4 regions of the Streptomyces sp. NPDC059009 genome follow, and region 1 is predicted to be linked to each of the others. Evidence: riboswitches for the same ligand, from Rfam matches in the RefSeq annotation. Region 1 holds a riboswitch; each other region holds the start of a gene.
What was found. A riboswitch is a leader RNA that binds a small molecule or an ion and turns the genes downstream of it on or off. The one in region 1 is predicted to bind cyclic di-AMP.

Region 1 (5,548 bases):
CCCCCGTAACTCGGCCCGTAACTCGGCCCCGTAACCCGGTCGGACCACATCAGGTCGCCCCCCGCCCCCGCTGCGGGAAGCCTTGGACGAGGCGCGGACATGGGCAGGCCATCGGGCGTGGCCGCGGACCTGGCAGGAGACGAGCGGTGGGGCAGCGAGGAGGCGGCAGCGGCGCAGGCAGGGGAGGCGGACGTGGCGGCAGGGGTGGCAGAGGTGGCAGGGGCGGCGCGTGTGACGGTGGGCGGGGGACCGGGGACGACGGGTCCCTCACCCAGGTCCAGGCATTCGTGCGGGCCCTGCCCCTCTGCTTTCTGGCCTTCGGCGTCGTCTTCGACATCTCGACGCCGCCCCGCTTCACCGCCGCCCCGCTCTTCGCGGCCGCACCGCTGATCGCCGCCCCCTTCTACTCGCTGCTCGGCACCGCCCTCATCTGCACGGGATCCCTCGCCGCCGTCGTCTCCCTGCACTTCAAGACCCACACCACCACCGACGTCGAGGCCGTCACCGAGCTGCTCACCGTGGCGACCGTCGCGGTGCTCGCCCTCGTCATCAACCGTGTCGTCCGCCGCAGCGACGCCCAGCTCGCCTCCGCCCGCTCCATCGCGGAGGCCACCCAGCGCGCCGTCCTGCCGCTGCCGGACGCCCGGATCGGCGGGCTCGACATCGCCGCCCGCTACGAGGCCGCGCAGGCCGACGCCTTCATCGGCGGCGATCTGTACGCGGTGCAGGACACCCCGCAGGGCGTGCGGCTCATCGTGGGGGACGTGCGCGGCAAGGGGATGGGTGCGGTGGCCGCCGTCGCCGTCGTCATCGGGGCCTTCCGGGAGGCCGCCGAGCAGGAGAGCACCCTGGAGGCGGTGGCGCAGCGCCTGGAGCGGGCCCTCGCCCGGGAGGGCACGCGGCGCGACGGGCTCGACGCCTTCGAGGGGTTCACCACCGCCGTGCTCGCGGAGATCCCGCGCGGCCAGGACGTCGTACGGGTCATCAACCGGGGGCACCCGGAGCCGCTGGTGCTCCGGGGCGACGGGCGGATGTGTGTGCTCTCGCCGACGGAGCCCGCGCTGCCGCTCGGCATGGGCGAGTTGGGGAGCTGGCCGGACCGGGCGGACGAGACGGAGTTCGCGCCCGACTCGACGCTGCTGCTCTACACGGACGGCCTGTCGGAGGCGCGGGACGCGAACGGGGAGTTCTACGACCCGGCGGCCCGGCTCGGCGGCCGGATCTTCGCCGGCCCCGAGGGCCCGCACACGCTCCTCGCGACGCTCGCCGAGGAGGTGCGGGAGCACACGGGGGGCGGGGCGACGGACGACATGGCGCTGCTCGCGGTGCGCAGGCCGACGGCTGAGGAGGGCCCCGCCACGGCCGGCGGAGGGGACTCTGTCACGCCCCGTGACTGAACGGCGCCCCTCCGCTCAACAGCTGACAGAACGTCAGTGGAATGTGAAGGTCCGGTGGGCAAAATCCTGCGGTCAACTCGCCCTGGTCCGGACCCCGGTGTCCCAATAAGTACGGGCCAAAGGCGTTAATGATCAGTGGGAACAGCTTGGAATCACGCAGGGGTGTCTATTAACGTTCGATAACGCAGCGCGGTCGTCCCAGCCGGCACACGAGTCGGCTCCGTGCGCACACGCCTAATCCCGCAAGGGAGCCGGGGAACCACCAACTTGGGGTGAATCGGGCATCTGTGCCTCCGTGCCAGATGTTCGTAGGAGACCTTCCTGCTCCGAACCCGTCAGCTAACCCGGTAGGCGAGAAGGAAGGAAAGGAGTGCGCCCCAGTGGCGTCCAACCGGCCTGCCCCCCAAGCCGTGTACGTGCCGAATGACGACGACTTCGGCGGGTACGACGAGGAATCCTGGGAGGAGTGGAATCCGACCGAGGATTCCGTCCGCCCCGTCCGCGGCAGGCACCGTGTGCACAAGAAGGGCGGCGGGTTCGCCCGCAGCTCCACGGTCCTCGGCGTCGGCGTCATAGCCGCTGTCGGCGCGGGCGGCATCGCCACCGCGCAGGACGGCAAGTCGCCGGTCGCGATATCGATGCCCGACATACCGGGCGTGGACGCCGTCAAGGACTCGCTGCCGGAGGCCAAGTCCCTTCCGGGCGTGGGCTCTTTGATATCCGACTCGGACTCGTCCGAGCCCTCCGGCCCCGCGGCCGCCCCGCTCACCGGCGCCGGTGTCACCTCCCAGGACGCCGAGCAGGGCACCACCGACGCGGGCGAGGCCCTGCGCGCCCGCATCATGCAGCAGGCCGAGAACCAGCAGGACCAGGTCGACGACAAGGCCCAGGCGGCGGCCGAGGCGGCCGCCGTGAAGAAGGCCAACGAAGAGGCCAAGGCCACGCAGGACGCCGCCGAGGCGAAGGTCGCCGCCGCGAAGAAGAAGGCGGCCGAAGAGGCCAGGCGCAAGGCCGAGGAGGCCAAGCGCAAGGCGGAGGCCGAGCGCCTCGCCAAGCTCGCGAAGAGCTACACGCTCCCCGTCGCCTCGTACACCGTCACCGGCACCTTCGGGCAGCCCGGCTCCATGTGGTCCTCCGGCTACCACACGGGCCTCGACTTCGCCGCCCCCACGGGCACCCCGATCAAGGCCATCCACTCCGGCACCATCAAGGAAGCGGGCTGGGCCGGGGCGTACGGCTACCGCACGGTCCTGGAGCTGGACGACGGCACCGAGCTGTGGTTCTGCCACCAGTCCTCGCTCAACGTCAGCGCCGGGCAGAAGGTCCGCACCGGTGACGTCATCGGCCGCGTCGGCGCCACCGGCAACGTGACCGGGCCGCACCTGCACCTGGAGGTCCACCCGGGCGGCCAGTCCACCGGTGTCGACCCCGCCGCCTGGCTCCGCGACAAGGGCCTCACTCCCTGACGCCGCAGCGGTATGCGCTGAGCGGTAAGCGCTGAGCGGTAGGCAGTGGGCGGCGAGCGGTCATCCGTGCGCGGTACGCACTCCTGATCCCCGGCGGTCCTGGCGGCAACCCCCCGACGTCAGGGCTGCCGGTCCGGCATGCCCGCGAACGGCCGGGAAGAGTGTACGGAGCATGGAATTCCCTGATCCGTAAGGGCGTTGACGGAGTATGACTTCTCTTCGCACGCTCGGCTCTTCCGGCCTCGAGGTCTTCCCCCTCTCCCTCGGCGGCAACGTCTTCGGCTGGACGGCCGACGAGGCGCAGTCCTTCGCGGTGCTCGACGCCTACACCGCCGCGGGCGGCAACTTCATCGACACCGCCGACGCCTACTCGGCATGGGTGGAGGGCAACAAGGGCGGCGAGTCCGAGACCGTCATCGGCAACTGGCTGCGGGCGCGCGGCAGGCGCGACGACGTCGTGATCGCCACCAAGGTCTCCCGCCACCCCGAGTACATGGGCCTGCGCGCGGACAACATCAAGGCCGCCGCCGACGCCTCCCTGCGCCGCCTGGGCACCGACTACATCGACCTGTACTACACGCACTACGACGACCCGGACGTCCCGGTCGAGGAGATCGTCGGCACGCTCGACGAGCTGGTGACGGCGGGCAAGGTCCGCGAGATCGCCGCGTCGAACATCTCCCCCGAGCGGCTCCAGGAGTTCCTGGACTTCTCCGACCGCGAGGGCCTCGCCCGCTACGTGGCGCTGCAGCCGCACTACAACCTCGTCTCCCGCGACACGTACGAGGGCCCGCTCCAGGAAGTCGCGTCCCGCGCCGGCCTGGCCGCCGTCCCCTACTGGGCGCTCGCCTCCGGGTTCCTCACCGGCAAGTACCGCCCGGGCACGACGGTGGAGAGCCGGCGGGCGGCGGGCGCGGGCAAGCACGTCGGCACCGAGCGCGGCACGAAGGTGCTCGCCGCCCTCGACGAGATCGCCCTGGACCGCGGCGCCGAGGTCGCGACGGTCGCCCTCGCCTGGCTCGCCGCCCGGCCCACCGTGGCGGCGCCCATCGCCTCGGCGCGCACGGTGGAGCAGCTGCCCGCGCTGCTCGCGGTGGCGGACCTGGAGCTGACGGAGGCGGAGGTCGCGCGGCTCACGGAGGCGAGCGCCTGACGGAGGCCCGCGCCTGACGGAGGCCCTCGCCTGAAGGAGGCCCTCGCCTGACGGAAGCCCGCGCCTGAGGCCGGTGTTTCAGCCGCCCCGGTAAGGGTTCTTGTACGCGGGATCGTTGTACGAGGGGTGGGGCGCCGTCGGCTGCCCGTACGGGTATCCGTACGGCGGGCCGCCCTGCGCGGGGAACCCGTACGGCGCGCCCTGCACCGGCATCCCGTACGGCGGCGGCACCCGGACCGGCGCCGTGGCCTGCGCCGCGTACGCGAGGGCGGGGCGCGCCACCTCGCGGCGCTCCCAGAGCGCGTGCAGCAACTCCCGCTCCCGTACGACGAAGTCGGCGCCCGCCCGGCCGCGGCGGCCCCGATGGCGCAGGAACGCCAGCGACGTCGCGTGCGCCTCGTACCGCGCGACCGTGCGGGCCGCCTGCTTGCCGAAGGTGTGGGCCGCGTAGTCGCGGGCGATGGCGCGGGCCCGCATCGAGCCGAGGGCGTACGGCTCCGGCGGGGTGAGCCAGCCTGTGGCGACGTAGGCGGGCAGCTCGGCCCGGACCGTGCGCAGCTCGCGCTGGCGGGTCCAGATGATCAGCCAGGTGAGCAGGCCGAACGCGGGCACCATGAAGAGGCCGTAGACGGTGATGAAGCCGTAGTCGCCGTAGGTCGCCGAGCCGTTCCACAGCGCGTGCATGCCCATGGCCAGGAGCAGGCCGCCGACCGGGATCAGCGCGCGGCGCACGTGGTGGCGCTCCGCGCAGAGCGCGGCGACGCCGAAGCCGATGCCGGACAGGACGGTGAACAGGGGGTGCGCGAAGGGCGACATGACGACGCGCACGAAGAACGTCGCCGCCGTGACGGAGGTGGCGAGGCCGCCGTCGGCGCCGCTGAGCTGGTCGGTGCCGAAGGCGTTGCCGAGGTAGAGGATGTTCTCGGTGAACGCGAAGCCGGTGGCGGTGACCCCGGCGATGACCACGCCGTCGACGATGCCGGTGAAGTCGCGTCTGCGGAACAGGAAGATCAACAGGACCGCGGCGGCCTTGGCGCTCTCCTCGACGATGGGCGCTATGACCGTGGCGCCGAGGGTGTCGGCGCTGGTGGGGTCCGCGGTCGCGGTGGCTATCCAGCGGGTCGCGAAGCTGTTCGCGACGATGGCTATGAGCGCCGCCGCGCAGGCGCCCCAGGAGAACGAGAACAGCAGGTTCTGCCAGGGCCCCGGCTCCACCCGGTCCAGCCAGCGGAACGCCGCGACCAGCAGCGGCACCGGCAGCGTCGCGAGGCCGAGCCCCACCAGGAAGCCCTCGGTGCCGGTCTGTTGCCGCACCAGCGCGAGGATCACCAGGCCGGACAGGGCGAGCAGCGTGACCAGGGCGCCGGCCCGGACGGCCCGCCGCTGCCACCAGTGCGGGCGGGGCGGGCGCAGGCCGGGGTGCCCGGTGCCGTCGGGGGACGGAACCGGGGGTGCGGGGTGCGTCCCGTACGCGTCGTACGCGTGCTGCGCGCCGTACGCCTCGTACGGAGAATCGGTGGCCACGGCGTCGA
Region 2 (5,548 bases), on a different contig from region 1:
TCTTCCTCGGGACACCCGTCGACGACACCTCGGCCAACGACGTGATGGCGCAGTTCATGTACCTGGAGCACCAGACGCCGGACCGGGACATCTCGCTCTACATCAACTCCCCCGGCGGCTCGTTCAGCGCGATGACCGCGATCTACGACACGCTCCAGTACGTCTCCTGCGACGTGGAGACGGTCTGCCTGGGCCAGGCCGCCGGCACCGCCGCGGTCCTGCTGGCCGCGGGCACGCCGGGCAAGCGGTCCCTGCTGCCCGGCTCCCGGGTCCTGATCCACCAGCCCACGGTCACCGAGCCGATCCAGGGGCAGACCTCGGACCTGGTGATCCAGGCCGACGAACTGCTGCGCACCCGCGCCCTCTTGGAGGAGCTGCTCGTCCGGCACACCGGGCAGAGCCCCGAGCGGGTCGCCGCCGACATCGAGCGGGACAAGATCCTGGACGCGCACGAGGCCGTCGCGTACGGACTCGTGGACCGGGTCGTCCCGGGCCGCCGGGGTGCGCAGGGCGCCACGCCGGGCGCGAGGTGAGCCGCGCATGCTGCCCGAACTGCCGCCGCTGCCCGCGCTGACGCGCGCCGAGGGCGAGTTGATCGACCGCTACCTGGAGGCCGTGGACCTCCTCGGCCGCATCAACCCGGCCCGCTCCACCACCACGTACGGCGGACTGCGCGCCGCCCAGGCGCTGGTCGGCAAGGCGACCCAACTGCGGGACGCGCTGGCCCTGATGCACCAGCGCGGCGAGAGCGAGGTGCACGCCTCGACGCTCGCCCAGGCCCTGCGGGTGCTGGACGGCGAACGGCGGTCACAGCGCGTCACCGTGCCGCCACCGAACGGGGGTTGAGGGCCCGTCGACGGTCGGCGCGCGGCCCATTGAGCGCCGCGCGCCCCGCGCCGCGCCGTCCGGTCGCGGCGTGAAACGGACCAGACGTGGTCCCCTGATCAGCGTAGGCGGGCGTCGGCCCGGACGCGGTCCAGAGTTGCGCAAGGTTTGTACGCGCACACCGGAATACGTGATTCCGGTGCTGGTCGAGCGATGCTCCGCCGTCGCGCCGATTTCCCCCATTCACCGCTGTCCACCCGAACAGGTCAGTCGTGAGGAGCCTCACAAACTGCCGATTCGGCTCGGAATTCTCGGGGTTGACGGGTCAAGATCCCTTTCGACGACAAGCCCCCGCCACCGCGGCGGGGCGGTCCGGGCGGACGCCGAGTCCTGCCGCTGCCCGGATGACCGGTCGACGAAGAATGCATCGGCAGGAGTGGAGGACCCAGGCACGACGGGCCACCGGGCTTGATCCGGACGGCCCTTGGGGTGAAGCCGCACACCGCGGCCGGGCAACTTCGCCAGCCCGAATCCGACAGGTCATCCTTCACAGGCGGTTGACGAAGGGTTGCGCATGACTGCGCTGAATCGTGTTCCGTTGCTCACCAGGGCCGGCGCCGCGTCGGCACTGACGCTCGCGGCGGTGGGCGGGACCATCGTGGCTCCCGGCCTCGCAAGCGACGCACAAGCGGCCACGCACGCATCGAAAGCGCTCAAGGTAGCGGCCTCCAAGAAGGGCTCTCCGTACCGCTATGGGGCGGTCGGGCCGAACCGGTTCGACTGCTCGGGCCTGACGCTGTACTCGTTCAAGAAGGCCGGCAAGAAGCTGCCGCGCACCGCCGCGCAGCAGTACAACAAGACCCGCCACATCTCGAAGTCCCGGCGGGCCCCCGGCGACCTCGTGTTCTTCCACTCGGGCCGGAGCGTCTACCACGTCGGGATCTACGCCGGCGGCGGCAAGATCTGGCACTCGCCGAAGACGGGTGACGTGGTGCGCAAGCAGAAGATCTGGACCAAGAGCGTCTGGTACGGCAGGGTGCGCTGATCTCCCTGTTCTCCCCCCCGTCCGCGGAGCCCGTGTCCCCGTGGACGGTTGAGGCGGGCGGGCGCGGCTACTCGTGTGCCATGCCCGCCCGCCACCTCTGTACGGCCCGCGACGAGACGCCACTTCAGCGGGCCGACCGCAATTTCTCCGAGCTGCTCCAGGAGTTGAGGGTCACCCAGACCGGCGTCCAGATCCTCTTCGCGTTCCTGCTGTCGCTCGCGTTCACCCCGCGCTTCCCGTCGCTCGACACCGTGCAGCGCGGCACGTACGTCGTCACGCTGCTGCTCGCGGTGCTGGCCGCCGCCCTCTTCACGGCGCCCGCCGCCCTGCACCGCGCGCTGTTCCGCCAGGGTGCCAAGCCGCTGGTGGTACGGGTCTCCTCCCGGCTCGCCGGGGTCGGCATGGGCGTGCTCGTGCTCGCCCTCGGCGGGGCGGTGCTGCTCGTCGTCGACGTGACGGCGGGCCGGGCGGCCGGGGTGGGCGCGGGCGCCGGGACGCTCCTGATGTGCGGCGCGCTGTGGGGCGTGCTGCCGCGGCTGGTGCGGCGCGCGGGCCGCTCGTCGCGGCCGGTCCGCCGGGGATCGGTGCGCCTCAGCCGAGGAGCGGTTCGCACAGCAGGGCCAGACCGAGGGCGACGAGCGCGGTGCCGGTGAGGCCCTCGATGGCGCGGGCGGTGCGCGGCCGCCGCAGCCAGGCCCCGAGCCGGTCCACCAGGAGGGCCACCGCCTGGAACCACAGCACGGCGAGCGCCACCACGATCGCCGCGAGCAGCAGGGTGCGGGGCATCGCCGGGCTGCCGTCGGGCACGAACTGCGGCAGCACGCTGAGGAAGGTGAGCGACGCCTTCGGGTTCAGGGCGTTGGTGAGGAAGCCCTCGCGCAGCCCGCCCCGCACATCCGTCACCGCCACGGCGTCCGGAGCCTGTGCCCGCGCCGTCCCGCGCGTCCGCACCCACCCTTCGAGCGCCCGCACCCCCAGGTACAGCACATAGGCGCCGCCCACCAGTTGGAGCGCGCGGAACAGCGCCGGTACGGACGCGAGGACCGCCGCGACCCCCGCGACCGCGAGCGCCGTGTGCACGAGCAGCCCGGCCGCGATGCCGAGCGCGCAGACGGCGCCGGAGCGGCGGGAGACGAGGGCGTGCCGCACCACGACGGCGAAGTCGGCGCCGGGCATGGCGACGAGCGCGGCGGCGAGGCCGGTGAAGGCGAGCAGTTGTGCGTCCATGGGGCCCAGAGTGCCTGGACCGGGCCTTCAGCAGGTATGTGGAATATCCTGGGTCTGACTTAAGCAGTCGTTTAGGCTCAGCCCGGCCGAGGAAATTCCCCATGTACGACCCGACGCGCCTCGCCGCCCTCGTCGCCGTCTCCGAGGCCGGTTCGATCACCCGGGCCGCCGAGCGCCTCGGCTACACCGTGCCCGCGCTCTCCCAGCAGCTCGCCAAGCTCGAGCGGGAGGCGGGCGCCGCCCTGTTGGTGCGCCACCACCGCGGGGCGCGGCTGACGGGTGCGGGCGAGCTCCTTCTCGCGCGGGCCCGGCGGGTGCTCGACGAGATGGAGCGGGCGCGGCACGAGCTGGCGCAGGTGGCGGGGCTCTCCGGCGGGCGGCTCCGGCTCGGCACGTTCACGACCGCGGGCATCCATCTGCTGCCGCCCGCCCTGACCGCGTTCCGGCGCGCCCACCCGGACGTGGAGCTGACCGTCACGGGCTATGAACCGCCGCTCGGCATCGCGGCGGTGGCGGAGGGCGAGGTGGACCTCGCCCTCACCCACTACTACCAGCCCGCGGAGCCACCGCAGTTGCCCGCTTCGGTGGGCCAAGAGACCGTGCTGGTCGAGGAGTTGGTCCTGGTGACCGCGCCGGGGCAGGTGCTGTCGAGCGGGTCCGCGCGACTGCCGCTGGCCGAGCTCGCCGGGCAGCCCCTGATCAGCATGGCGCCCTCGCACCCGTACCGGACGGTGGTGGAGTCGGCCCTCGCCCGCGCGGGCGCCACACCCTCCGTCCTCGTCGAGACTCCCGGCTACGCGCTGGTGTGCGCCCTGGTGAGTGCGGGGCTCGGCGTCGCCGTCGTACCGGAGATGGTGGCGCGGACGGCGCCCGCGCCGGTCGGGGTGCGGGCCCTCGAGCCGGGCGATCTGCGGCGCACCATCTCGGTGGTGTACCGCGCCGACGAGCCGAGCCCCGCGGCGGACACCTTCCGGGCGCTGCTGCGGAGTGCGTTCGGGCGCCCCTGAAGGGGGGTGGAGGGACCGGTGAAGAGGGCGGTGGTCGACTGCGCGCTCAGCTCTGGACCGGGGCCGGGGTCCAAGGGAGGCTGATCCAGACCGTCTTGCCACCCTCGGAGGTGGGCTGGACGGTGAGCTTGCCGCCGCACTCGGCGGTGAGCCAGCGGATGATGACCATGCCGCGGCCGTTGTCCTGCTGGACGGCGGCGGGCAGCCGCTTGGGATAGCGGGGGTGGCTGTCGGTGACGCCGATGCGCAGGCGCTCGTCCCGGTCGAGCTCGAGGTCGACGGTGAAGGTGGGTGACTGGCCGAAGGTGTGCTGCACGGCGTTGGTCGCGAGTTCGGAGACGATGAGGCGGACCGTGTCCGCGGTCTCGCCGTCGCTCGGCAGTCCCCAGTCGGTCAGAACGTTTGCGACATGTTTGCGGGCCGCGGAGACCGAGGCAGGATCGCTCGGCAGAGTGACGGTTGCTTCTTGATGGTCTGCCATGGCGTCGCTGTCCCTTTCAAACCGGGCCCGGACGCCGACGCATGACGGATGGCTTCGAGGACGGCCCCGGACTGGTGCTTCGGCCAGCCTGCCACTCTCGTGCCGTTCACGCGTGGCGATCCACCGAGATGTGCATATATCTGTCGCTCAAAGCGGTGAACTCTGCTACGGCCGACCGTATTTGGGCACCAGACTGGCGCTTCCCCCACGGTCGCCGGGAACACTCGACCGTACCGCCGGTCCGGGCCGAAATGGAGCCATGATGAGCCGGATGGAGCCGGAAGGAGACGGCCATGCAGTACGGACCCGCGGTGCGCCGCCGCAAGCTCGGTGCCGAGCTGCGCGCACTGCGCCAGGAAGCGGGGCTCACCAGCGGCGAGGCCGCCACCCGCGTCGGCTGGCACCAGTCGAAGGTGAGCCGCATCGAGACCGGGCGCAGCGGCGTGAAGCCGGACGACATGCGCCTGCTCCTCGAGGCGTACGAGGTGAAGGACCCGAACCTGCGCGAGCTGCTCGTGGCGCTCGCGGGCACCGGTGACGAGGGCGGGCGCCACCACTGGTGGCACGCCTACCGGGGGCTGCTGCCACCCGCGTACCGGGACTTCATCAGCCTTGAGTCACAGGCCAGTTGGGTGCGGACGCTGGAGACCTCGGTGGTGCCGGGCCTGCTGCAGACCGAGGACTACGCCCGCGCGGTGACCCGTGCGGCGCTCGACGGGCTGCCGGACGCGCAGGTGGATGCGCTGGTGGAGGTGCGCATGGCGCGCCAGGACGTGCTGAGCGCGCCGGCGCCGCTGCGCCTGAGCGTGGTTCTGGACGAGGCGGTGCTGCGCCGCACGGTGGGCGGGGAGCGGGTGCGGAACGGGCAGTTGAGGCGGTTACTGGAAGCGGCCGAAATGCCGCATGTACGGATTCAGGTCCTTCCGTTCGCCGCCGGAGAGCACGGTGGGCTCATCGGGCCTT
Region 3 (5,548 bases), on a different contig from region 1:
GCCGGACTCACTCAGGACGGCACCGCCCCGGACGTCGACCCGGGCGCTCCCACTCCGGTGCCCACCGACTCCTCGGACCCGTCTGACGCCCCGTCCGACCCCTCGTCGGAGACCCCCGGCGGCAGTGACAGCGGCAGCGACGGTGGCGACACGCCCGGCGGTGGTGACTCCGCCGGAGACAAGAATCACGACGAGCCGGGCAACACGGACGAGACGTCCAAGCCGTCCGACGACGCCTCGAAGCCCTCCGAGGGTTCCGCCGAGCCCTCCGACGGTGCCTCCGAGCCCGCGGACGACGGGGCCGAGCCGTCCCCGTCCAAGCCCTCCGGGAGCGAGGGCGGCGAGGGCAGCGAGGACCCGGACAAGTCCGGCCAGGACGGGCCCACTTCCCCCGGCGACGACGAGGCCGGCCCCGCGCCCGCCCCGTCCGACTCCACGCCCTCCAGCGGCGGCCGCCACCGCGGCGGGCACGCCGACGAGGGGGCCCACGACGGCGCCAAGGACCGCTCGGGGCGCCACGCCTCCCGCGGGCAGTCGCGCGACAAGGACGCGGCCGACGGCACCTACACGGTCCGCCCTGGGGACAGCCTCTCGGCGATCGCCGACGACCTTGACGTGCACGGCGGATGGCCCGCCCTCTACGACGGCAACAAGAAGGCCGTCGGAGCCGACCCGGACCTCATCCTTCCCGGTCAGCGCCTCGATCTGGGCGAAAAGTAAGGGAAGTTGACGGTAGGCACCCGGCCTCCTTATTCGTAAATGTCCGGTTTGGCGCGAGTGAGAGATGGGTCTCAGAAGCCCTGATCGTCTTTGAAATTCCGGGGATCGCGTGCCTACGGTCATCACCGCTCGCCACTGCGGGCCCCGCCGGTCGGTACGCCGAATCCTGCCAACCGCCGGACGGGAACAGTCGTCGCGTCAAGCGCCGTAGGCAGGAGCGGGGGACCCAAGGTTTGCGCCGGGCCCACCCGGACGGTGGCTCAACACATGAGCCGCCGGACGGGGTTGGGAACGGCTAGGGGTTAAGTCGCGCTCAAGGAAGCGCGGCCGGGCACTCACTGGCCCGAACCCGACAGCTCACCTCGCAGGCGTCGGTGAGGGGATCTAACTCATGCTGCGTTCCAGCAAGGGCAAGCACCGTCGTCCGTCCAAGGCCACCCGCGTCGTCACGCTCGCCGGTGTCACCGGCGTCGCCGCCGCCGCCCCGCTGATGGCGGCCGGCTCCGCCTCCGCCGCCACCGGCTCCGAGTGGGACGCCGTCGCCCAGTGCGAGTCCGGCGGCAACTGGTCCATCAACACCGGCAACGGCTACCAGGGCGGCCTGCAGTTCTCGCCGTCGACCTGGTCCGCCTACGGCGGCACCAAGTACGCGCCCACCGCCGACAAGGCGTCCAAGGCCCAGCAGATCGAGATCGGCGAGAAGGTCCTCGCGGGCCAGGGCAAGGGTGCCTGGCCGAGCTGTGGCGTCGGCCTCTCCAACGCCTCGTACAGCGGTGGCGGCTCCACCGAGCAGCAGCAGCCGCAGCAGCAGGCCCCGAAGCCGAAGCCGAAGCCGCAGCCGCAGGCCGAGCGCACCGAGCAGGCCCCGCAGCAGCAGCAGAAGCCGCAGGCCCAGCCGCAGCAGACCGCCCCGAAGTCCGACTCGAAGAAGACCGTCGAGACCCCGACCGGCAAGACGGTCAAGAAGGGCGACGGCGAGTACAAGGTCAAGAAGGGCGACACGCTCTCCAAGATCGCCGAGTCGCACCACGTCAAGGGCGGCTGGCAGAAGGTCTACAAGCTCAACGGCGACATCATCGACGACGCCGACTTCATCTACCCGGGCCAGCAGCTGCACCTCAGCTGAGGCTGAGGCGAGCCGCACCTCAGTGAGCTGAGGCGGCCCTCCCGCCCTGACCTGCCGCAGGGCACCCCCGTCCCCACGGGCTCCCCGCCCCGGTGCGCGTATCCCCCGTACGCACCGGGGCGGGGGCATGTCCGGGCACCCGTCCGACCCCCGGCCCGGCCCCCTTGTTCGCTACTAGCGAGTAGAGAAGATGGGCTTACGCCCTGATTCCAAGGTATTTGGGCCCCTGTTCGTCCCAGGAGGCGGGCGGTCGGCTGGCCGAAGCTCCGGAGCCCGTTAGGCTCAGGAGACGCAGGGCCAAAGCGACCCCGCGTACCGCGCGTACTCGCGTCACATCCCAGAAGGAGATGCTCGTGCCGTCCATCGACGTCGTCGTAGCCCGGGAAATCCTGGACTCCCGAGGCAACCCCACGGTCGAGGTCGAGGTCGGCCTCGACGACGGCAGCACGGGTCGTGCTGCTGTCCCGTCCGGCGCCTCCACCGGTGCCTTCGAGGCCATCGAGCTCCGTGACGGTGACCCCAACCGCTACCAGGGCAAGGGTGTCGAGAAGGCCGTCCTCGCCGTCATCGAGCAGATCGGCCCGGAGCTCGTCGGCTACGACGCCACCGAGCAGCGCCTGATCGACCAGGCCATGTTCGACCTGGACGCCACCGACAACAAGGGCTCGCTCGGCGCCAACGCCATCCTCGGCGTCTCGCTCGCCGTCGCGCACGCCGCCTCCGAGGCGTCCGACCTGCCGCTGTTCCGCTACCTCGGTGGCCCGAACGCGCACCTGCTGCCCGTCCCGATGATGAACATCCTGAACGGCGGGTCGCACGCCGACTCGAACGTCGACATCCAGGAGTTCATGATCGCCCCGATCGGCGCGGAGTCCTTCTCCGAGGCCCTGCGCTGGGGCACCGAGGTCTACCACACCCTCAAGAAGGTCCTGAAGGACAAGGGTCTGTCCACCGGCCTCGGCGACGAGGGCGGCTTCGCCCCGAACCTGGACTCCAACCGCGCCGCGCTCGACCTCATCCTCGAGGCCATCAAGCAGGCCGGCTACGTCCCCGGCGAGCAGATCGCCCTGGCGCTCGACGTCGCCGCGTCCGAGTTCTACAAGGACGGCAAGTACGAGTTCGAGGGCAAGTCCCGCTCGGCCGCCGAGATGACCGAGTACTACGAGGAGCTCGTCTCCGCGTACCCGCTCGTCTCCATCGAGGACCCGCTGTTCGAGGACGACTGGGCCGGCTGGAACGTCATCACCGAGAAGCTGGGCGAGAAGGTCCAGCTGGTCGGCGACGACCTGTTCGTCACCAACCCGGAGCGCCTGGCCCGCGGCATCGAGGAGAACTCGGCCAACGCCCTGCTCGTCAAGGTCAACCAGATCGGCTCGCTGACCGAGACGCTGGACGCCGTCGAGATGGCCCAGCGCAACGGCTTCAAGTGCATGATGTCCCACCGCTCCGGCGAGACCGAGGACGTCACCATCGCCGACCTGGCCGTCGCCACCAACTGCGGCCAGATCAAGACCGGCGCCCCGGCCCGCTCCGAGCGCGTCGCCAAGTACAACCAGCTCCTGCGCATCGAGGAGATCCTCGACGACGCCGCGGTCTACGCCGGCCGCAGCGCCTTCCCGCGCTTCAAGGGCTGATCCCCCGGGGCTACGCGCTAGCCCGTCGTACGTACGTCCCCGTACTCGGTCCCGTACCGTGTGCGGGGACGTCCGCACGTACAGGGGAGGCGGGAGACATGGCCGTGAAGGACCGGGACCGGTTCTCCACCGCGGCGCGGCTGCGGGTGCTCGGCGAGCAGACCGCGGCCCGCGTCTACCGCTCCCAGACCAAGCGCCAGGCCCGCCGCTCCCGGCTCACCGGCCGCGCCGCGCTCCTCGTCCTGGTGGTCTGCTCCCTGGTCGTCGCCCTCGCCTACCCGATGAGGCAGTACGTCTCGCAGCGCGCCGACATCGCGGAGCAGCGCCGCGAGCAGGCCGCCCGCCGCGCGGCCGTGGAGCGGCTCCGCGACGAGAAGGCCCGCTGGCAGGACGACGCGTACGCGGAGCAGCGCATCCGGGAGCGGCTGCACTACGTGCGCCCGGGGGAGACCGGCTTCATCGTGATCGACCCCGACGCGGCGAAGCCGTCGCGCGCCGAGCAGGGCTCGTCGGACCGCCCCTGGTACTCGAACGTGTGGGACGGCGTGGACAAGGCCGACCGCACCGACGACGAGTGACCACCCCGCTCACCCCGCTCACCCTCGCTTCCCCCCCGCTCACCCCAGAACAGCAGACAGGCGAAAGACAGGCATGGACACCCCGCCGCCCAGCACCCCGCGCACCGAGCCCACCGACGCCGACGTCGAGGCATTCAAGGAGCAGCTCGGCCGCCCGCCGCGCGGTCTGCGGGCCATCGCGCACCGCTGCCCCTGCGGTCAGCCGGACGTCGTGGAGACGGCGCCGCGTCTCCCGGACGGCACGCCGTTCCCGACGACGTACTACCTGACGTGCCCGCGCGCGGCCTCCGCGATCGGCACGCTCGAGGCCAACGGCGTCATGAAGGAGATGTCGGAGCGGCTCAAGACGGACCCCGAGCTGGCCGCGAAGTACCGCGCCGCGCACGAGGACTACATCGCGCGCCGCGACGCCATCGAGGTCCTCGAGGGCTTCCCCAGCGCGGGCGGCATGCCGGACCGGGTGAAGTGCCTGCACGTCCTGGTGGGCCACTCGCTGGCCGCGGGCCCGGGCGTGAACCCGCTGGGCGACGAGGCCATCGCGATGCTCCCGGAGTGGTGGCGCAAGGGCGCCTGCGTGACCTCCGAGGCCGGAGAGTAGGCCGTTTCCGTTGTGGGCAGGCGTTCCGCACGGCGGAACGGGTGGGCACAACCCCCGTCGCAGGGGGCCGATAACAGCGAGGAGAACTCACAGTGACCCGCGTCGCGGCGATTGACTGCGGAACGAACTCGATCAGGCTGCTCGTGGCAGACGCTGACCCGGACACGGGGGAACTCGTCGACCTGGACCGGCGGATGACGATCGTCCGCCTGGGACAGGGCGTGGACAAAACCGGCCGCCTCGCCCCGGAGGCGCTGGAGCGCACCTTCGCGGCCTGCCGCGAGTACGCCGCGGTCATCAAGGAGCACGGCGCGGAGAAGGTCCGCTTCGTGGCGACCTCGGCCTCCCGCGACGCCGAGAACCGCGACGACTTCGTCCGCGGCGTCCTGGACATCCTCGGCGTGGAGCCGGAGGTGATCAGCGGCGACCAGGAGGCGGAGTTCTCCTTCACGGGCGCGACGAAGGAGCTCAAGGGGAGGGACGATCTCGCCAAGCCCTACCTGGTCGTGGACATCGGCGGCGGCTCGACCGAGTGCGTGGTGGGCGACGACACCGTACGGGCGGCCCGTTCCGTGGACGTCGGCTGTGTCCGCATGACCGAGCGCCACCTCACGGTCGACGGCGCCGTCACGGACCCGCCGACCGCCGCGCAGCTCGACGCGATCCGCGCCGACGTCGAGGCTGCCCTCGACCTCGCCGAGCAGTCCGTGCCGCTGCGCGAGGCCCGCACCCTGGTCGGCCTCGCCGGGTCGGTCACGACGGTCGCGGGGATCGCGCTCGGGCTCCAGGAGTACGACTCGGCGGCGATCCACCACTCCCGGATCCCGTACGAGTCGGTGCGCGAGATCGCGGACCGTCTCGCGGGCTCCACGCACGCCGAGCGGGCCGCGAT
Region 4 (5,548 bases), on a different contig from region 1:
TGGGGGTGCAACTTACCCATGACCTCGCCCACGACGCGGGCGCACTTGACGTAGCCGCGCTCGGGGCGCAGGCCCATCTCGTTCATCTGGTAGACGATGCGGCGCTGGACGGGCTTCATGCCGTCCCGCGCGTCCGGCAGGGCGCGGGAGTAGATGACCGAGTAGGCGTACTCGAGGAAGGAGCCCTGCATCTCGTCGACGACGTCGATGTCGAGGATCTTCTCCTCAAAGTCGTCGGGCGGCGGGGTCTTCGTGCTGCGGCGGGCCATCGCTGCTGCGGCTCCTTCACAGATTCTGCCGGGGCATGTACGGGATCTGACGCGGACCATTGTGGACCGTCCCACTGACATCGCCGACCACGACCCGGGCTCACGGCGTTGTCACGGGCGACTACGCCGAGGGCGGAGCGGGAACTTCGTCAGGTGTCAGCGGGCTTGCATACAGTGGCAGGACTGCATCTCTTGACTCCATCACTTGCTGAGATCTCGCGATCGAAGGGACGTACATGCCCATGGGTCACACGGCCACAGCCGAGGCCGGCTCCGGCGGCCTGACAGCGACCGAGCACCGGCTGGCCAACGGCCTGCGCGTGGTGCTCTCCGAGGACCACCTGACCCCGGTCGCCGCGGTCTGCCTCTGGTACGACGTCGGCTCCCGCCACGAGGTCAAGGGGCGTACGGGCCTTGCGCATCTCTTCGAGCACCTGATGTTCCAGGGCTCCCACCAGGTGCACGGCAACGGCCACTTCGAGCTGGTGCAGGGCGCGGGCGGGTCCCTGAACGGGACGACGAGCTTCGAGCGCACCAACTATTTCGAGACCATGCCCGCGCACCAGCTGGAGCTCGCGCTGTGGCTGGAGGCCGACCGGATGGGCTCGCTCCTGTCCGCGCTCGACGAAGAGTCGATGGAGAACCAGCGGGACGTCGTCAAGAACGAGCGCCGCCAGCGCTACGACAACGTCCCGTACGGCACGGCCTTCGAGAAGCTCACCGCCCTCTCGTATCCGGCGGGCCACCCGTACCACCACACGCCGATCGGTTCGATGGCCGACCTGGACGCGGCCACCCTGGAGGACGCGCGGAACTTCTTCCGTACGTACTACGCGCCCAACAACGCCGTCCTGTCCGTCGTCGGCGACATCGACCCGGAGCAGACGCTCGCCTGGGTCGAGAAGTACTTCGGCTCCATCCCCGGGCACGACGGCAAGCAGCCGCCCCGCGACGGCAGCCTTCCGGAGCGCATCGGCGAGGAGCTGCGCGAGGTCGTCGAGGAGGAGGTCCCGGCGCGCGCCCTGATGGCCGCCTACCGGCTGCCGCAGGACGGCACGCGCGCGTGCGACGCGGCCGACCTGGCGCTCACGGTCCTCGGCAGCGGCGAGTCCTCCCGGCTCTACAACCGGCTGGTGCGCCGCGACCGCACGGCCGTGGCCGCCGGTTTCGGCCTGCTGCGCCTCGCCGGGGCGCCCTCGCTCGGCTGGCTGGACGTGAAGACCTCCGGAGACGTCGAGGTCCCCGTCATCGAGGCCGCCGTCGACGAGGAGCTGGCCCGCTTCGCCGAGGAGGGTCCCACCGCCGAGGAGATGGAGCGCGCCCAGGCGCAGTTGGAGCGCGAGTGGCTCGACCGGCTCGGCACCGTCGCGGGCCGCGCCGACGAACTGTGCAGATTCGCCGTCCTGTTCGGCGACCCGCAGCTGGCTCTCACCGCCGTGCAGCGAGTCCTGGACGTCACCGCGGCAGAGGTCCAGGAGGTCGCCAAGGCCCGCCTGCGCCCCGACAACCGCGCGGTGCTCGTGTACGAACCCGTGTCCGCCGCCGACGAGGCCGCAGAGGAAGAGGAGGCGGCGAAGTGACCGAGTCCGCACCGCACACCACGACCCAGTCCGCACCGCTCGCCGCGATGGATTTCCACCAGCAGCCCCAGGCAGGCACGGCCAAGCCCTGGGCCTTCCCGGCCCCCGAGCGCGCCACCCTGGGCAACGGCCTGACGGTGCTGCGCTGCCACCGCCCCGGCCAGCAGGTCGTCGCCGTCGAGATCCACCTCGACGCGCCCCTGGAGGCCGAGCCCGCCGGACTCGACGGCGTGGCCACGATCATGGCGCGGGCCTTCGCCGAGGGCACCGACAAGCACTCCGCCGAGGAGTTCGCGGCCGAACTGGACCGCTGCGGCGCGACGTTGGACGCGCACGCGGACCACCCCGGCGTGCGCGTCTCCCTCGAAGTGCCCGTCTCCCGCCTTCCGAAGGCCCTCGGTCTGCTCGCCGACGCCCTGCGCGCCCCCGCCTTCGCGGACAGCGAGATCGAGCGCCTCGTCCGCAACCGCCTGGACGAGATCCCGCACGAGGCCGCGAACCCGGCCCGGCGCGCCGCCAAGGAGCTCTCCCGGCAGCTCTTCCCGGCGACCTCGCGCATGTCGCGTCCCCGTCAGGGCACCGAGGAGACGGTCTCCGGCATCGACTCGGCGGCGGTACGCGCCTTCTACGAGAAGCACGTTCGCCCCGCCACGGCGACCGCCGTCGTCGTGGGCGACCTCTCCGGGACGGACCTCGACGCGCTCCTCGCGGACACCGTGGGCGCCTGGACGGGCGACACGGCGGAGCCGTACCCCGTGCCCGCGGTGAGCGCCGACGACACCGGCCGCGTGGTCGTCGTCGACCGCCCCGGAGCCGTCCAGACGCAGCTCCTCATCGGCCGTGTCGGCGCCGACCGGCACGACCGCGTGTGGGCCGCCCAGATCCTCGGCACCTACTGCCTGGGCGGCACCCTCACCTCGCGTCTGGACCGGGTCCTGCGCGAGGAGAAGGGATACACCTACGGAGTGCGGGCGTTCAGCCAGGTGCTGCGCTCGACCGCGCCCTCGTCCTCGGAGGGGGCCGGCGGCGTCGCCATGCTCGCCATCAGCGGCTCCGTGGACACCCCGAACACCGGCCCGGCCCTCGACGACCTGTGGAAGGTCCTGCGCACCCTCGCCGCGGAGGGCCTCACGGACGCCGAGCGCGACGTCGCCGTGCAGAACCTGGTGGGGGTCGCCCCGCTCAAGTACGAGACGGCGGCGGCCGTCGCGGCCACGCTCGCCGACCAGGTCGAGCAGCACCTCCAGGACGACTTCCAGGCCCAGCTGTACCGGCAGTTGGCCGCGACGGGCACCGTGGAGGCCACCGCGGCCGTCGTGAGCGCCTTCCCGCAGGACCGCCTGGTGACCGTGCTCGTCGGGGACGCCGCGCAGATCGAGGAGCCCGTCAGGGCCCTCGGGATCGGTGAAGTGACGGTTGTCACGGGCTAGATGAACGGGCGGTCGCCGCCGAGGCGACCTCCGCAGGGCTCAGGACCCCGGTGACAGGACATGTCACCGGGGTCCTCATATGTCCGAATTAGTAGAGAGGTTGCCTGTCTGCCCTGTGGCGTGCGCTACAAAAGCCGTCTTCTGTTTGTCGATTGAAAGATGTCCCGTTTAGCGTCGGTCCGACTGTTCGTCACGCAGTACGCCGCACCCGCGGCACCGGACAGTCATCGCCGAGTCCCCGTACGGCGCGAGCCAGGGGAGCCGGGGACCCACATGTCCCCCTGGGGTGAATCGGGCACCTTGCCGCGAGGCGAGGGATCCGTAGGAGACCTTCCTGCTCCGAACCCGTCAGCTAACCCGGTAGGCGAGAGGGAAGGAAAGGATCAGCCGCTTCATGGCGTTCACCCGTGCCACCGGGAAGCACCGTCGTCCGAGCCGTCTCACCCGTACGACCGCGCAAGTAGCGGGTGTCGCCGCGATCACCACGACCGGTGTCATCGGAGGGCTCGCCGCTCCGGCGCTCGCCGCCGACGAGGCGCCCGTCGAGCACACCGGCTTCACCCAGGCCATCTCCGTCGGCGACTCGCTCGCCGACAGCATCGACGCGCAGGCCACCGCTCAGAAGGAAGCCGCCGACGCCGCCGCTGCCGCGAAGAAGGCCGAAGAGGCCGCCAAGAAGAAGGCCGCCGAGGCGAAGCGCGCGGCCGAGGCGAAGGCCAAGAAGGAGCGCGAGGCCAAGGAGCGCGCCGCCCGTGAGGCCGAGCGCAAGCGCCTGAACCGCTTCGTCTCCCCGATCGCCGGCTCGTACGTCTCGACCGCCTACAAGGCGAGCAGCGGCCTGTGGTCCTCCGGCAGCCACACCGGCATCGACTTCCACGCCGCGTCCGGTACGTCGGTCCACTCCGTCGGCTCGGGCACCGTCGTCGAGGCCGGCTGGGGCGGCGCCTACGGCAACAACGTCGTGATCAAGATGAACGACGGCACGTACACCCAGTACGGACACATGTCCTCCATCGGTGTCTCCGTCGGCCAGACGGTCACCCCCGGACAGCAGATAGGTCTCTCCGGAGCGACCGGCAACGTCACCGGCCCGCACCTCCACTTCGAGGCCCGCACCTCCCCGGACTACGGCTCGGACATCGACCCCGTCGCCTACCTCCGCTCGCACGGCATCAACGTCTGACGGCCACCGCGCACCCCGAAAGCCCCGGCTCGCCCACCGCGAGCCGGGGCTTCGCCGTTCCGGGCCCCCGAGCCTCGGAGCCTTGGCCAAAAGAAATCCATGGATTCCCGGTCGCCGTCGGAAATTCCGCGGCTCTGCAATAGAGTTGACGAGCGAGCGTCAATCGACCGCGTTTCGCGGGGATTAAGGCGGAGGTCCGGTCATGCGCATTCCCGCGCACTCGGTATGCACGGCCATTCGGGACGACATCGTGTCGGGTGTCTACGAACGGGGCGGCCGACTCACCGAGGATCTGCTCGCGCGTCGCTACGGAGTCTCCCGCGTCCCCGTGCGCGAGGCGCTGCGCACCCTGGAGGCCGAGGGCTTCGTCGTCACGCGCAGGCACGCGGGCGCGTGCGTCGCCGAACCCACCGAGCAGGAGGCCGCCGACCTCCTGGAGGTCCGCATGCTGCTCGAACCGCTGGGCGCCGCCCGGGCCGCCCAGCGCCGCACGGAGGCGCACCTGAAGGTGCTGCGCGGCCTCGTGCGGCTCGGCCAGGAGCGCGCCAGGCGGGGCCAGAGCGAGGATCTGCGCTCCCTGGGCGGCTGGTTCCACGAGACGCTCGCGCAGGCGTCCGGCAGCCCGGGCCTGACCACGCTGCTCACCCAGCTGCGGCACAAGATCGCCTGGATGTACGTGGTGGAGCCGCCGGCCGCCCCCGCCGAGTCCTGGGCCGAGCACGCGGCGATCGTCGACGCGGTGATCCGCGGCGACGCGGAGCGGGCCCGTGGCCTCACCGCGCAGCACGCGGAACGCGCGACGGCGGCGCACCGCCTCCGCTTTCCCGCGGGGCTCGGGCGCCGGCGGGGCGTCGATCGCGTGAGGGATTCGCAACATCCCGTAAACACGCTGAGCGTTCAGAATTAACGGCGCCGCCGTATACAAAGAGAAGTAATTCGCAGGGCTTGATTTGTGCTGCCCGCTTTTCGGGGTGTCCCTCTTTTCATGCCGCCCGGCCGTCACGGATGAGTGGCCCGCGGGCACGTGAAAGGGCCCGCCCGGAAATCCGGGCGGGCCCTTTCACGTATATGCGATCAGACAGTCTC

Region 2: linked by a shared signal. The riboswitch ahead of ACFWYM_RS37570 (C40 family peptidase) and the one ahead of ACFWYM_RS01850 (M23 family metallopeptidase) in region 1 are both predicted to bind cyclic di-AMP.
Region 3: linked by a shared signal. The riboswitch ahead of ACFWYM_RS22955 (transglycosylase family protein) and the one ahead of ACFWYM_RS01850 (M23 family metallopeptidase) in region 1 are both predicted to bind cyclic di-AMP.
Region 4: linked by a shared signal. The riboswitch ahead of ACFWYM_RS20020 (M23 family metallopeptidase) and the one ahead of ACFWYM_RS01850 (M23 family metallopeptidase) in region 1 are both predicted to bind cyclic di-AMP.

The regions. Positions count from the first base shown of each region.
Region 1 covers NZ_JBHYJB010000002.1:7,473-13,020, reverse strand. Annotated here, with positions in the region: gene ACFWYM_RS01855 (PP2C family protein-serine/threonine phosphatase) at 288-1,397, shown strand; cyclic di-AMP (ydaO/yuaA leader) riboswitch at 1,619-1,766, shown strand; gene ACFWYM_RS01850 (M23 family metallopeptidase) at 1,778-2,863, shown strand; gene ACFWYM_RS01845 (aldo/keto reductase) at 3,072-4,016, shown strand; gene ACFWYM_RS01840 (PrsW family intramembrane metalloprotease) at 4,095-5,429, opposite strand.
Region 2 covers NZ_JBHYJB010000050.1:5,150-10,697, reverse strand. Annotated here, with positions in the region: gene ACFWYM_RS37580 (ATP-dependent Clp protease proteolytic subunit) at 1-533, shown strand, start outside; gene ACFWYM_RS37575 (hypothetical protein) at 541-846, shown strand; cyclic di-AMP (ydaO/yuaA leader) riboswitch at 1,229-1,396, shown strand; gene ACFWYM_RS37570 (C40 family peptidase) at 1,400-1,870, shown strand; gene ACFWYM_RS37565 (DUF6328 family protein) at 1,951-2,523, shown strand; gene ACFWYM_RS37560 (LysE family translocator) at 2,462-3,097, opposite strand; gene ACFWYM_RS37555 (LysR family transcriptional regulator) at 3,199-4,104, shown strand; gene ACFWYM_RS37550 (ATP-binding protein) at 4,151-4,585, opposite strand; gene ACFWYM_RS37545 (helix-turn-helix domain-containing protein) at 4,879-5,548, shown strand, end outside.
Region 3 covers NZ_JBHYJB010000023.1:50,111-55,658, forward strand. Annotated here, with positions in the region: gene ACFWYM_RS22950 (transglycosylase family protein) at 1-720, shown strand, start outside; cyclic di-AMP (ydaO/yuaA leader) riboswitch at 914-1,106, shown strand; gene ACFWYM_RS22955 (transglycosylase family protein) at 1,112-1,846, shown strand; gene eno (phosphopyruvate hydratase) at 2,194-3,480, shown strand; gene ACFWYM_RS22965 (septum formation initiator family protein) at 3,579-4,058, shown strand; gene ACFWYM_RS22970 (DUF501 domain-containing protein) at 4,132-4,656, shown strand; gene ACFWYM_RS22975 (exopolyphosphatase) at 4,749-5,548, shown strand, end outside.
Region 4 covers NZ_JBHYJB010000019.1:14,200-19,747, reverse strand. Annotated here, with positions in the region: gene ACFWYM_RS20035 (DNA topoisomerase (ATP-hydrolyzing) subunit A) at 1-269, opposite strand, end outside; gene ACFWYM_RS20030 (M16 family metallopeptidase) at 506-1,849, shown strand; gene ACFWYM_RS20025 (M16 family metallopeptidase) at 1,897-3,279, shown strand; cyclic di-AMP (ydaO/yuaA leader) riboswitch at 3,498-3,661, shown strand; gene ACFWYM_RS20020 (M23 family metallopeptidase) at 3,674-4,462, shown strand; gene ACFWYM_RS20015 (GntR family transcriptional regulator) at 4,665-5,369, shown strand; gene ACFWYM_RS20010 (HPr family phosphocarrier protein) at 5,537-5,548, opposite strand, start outside.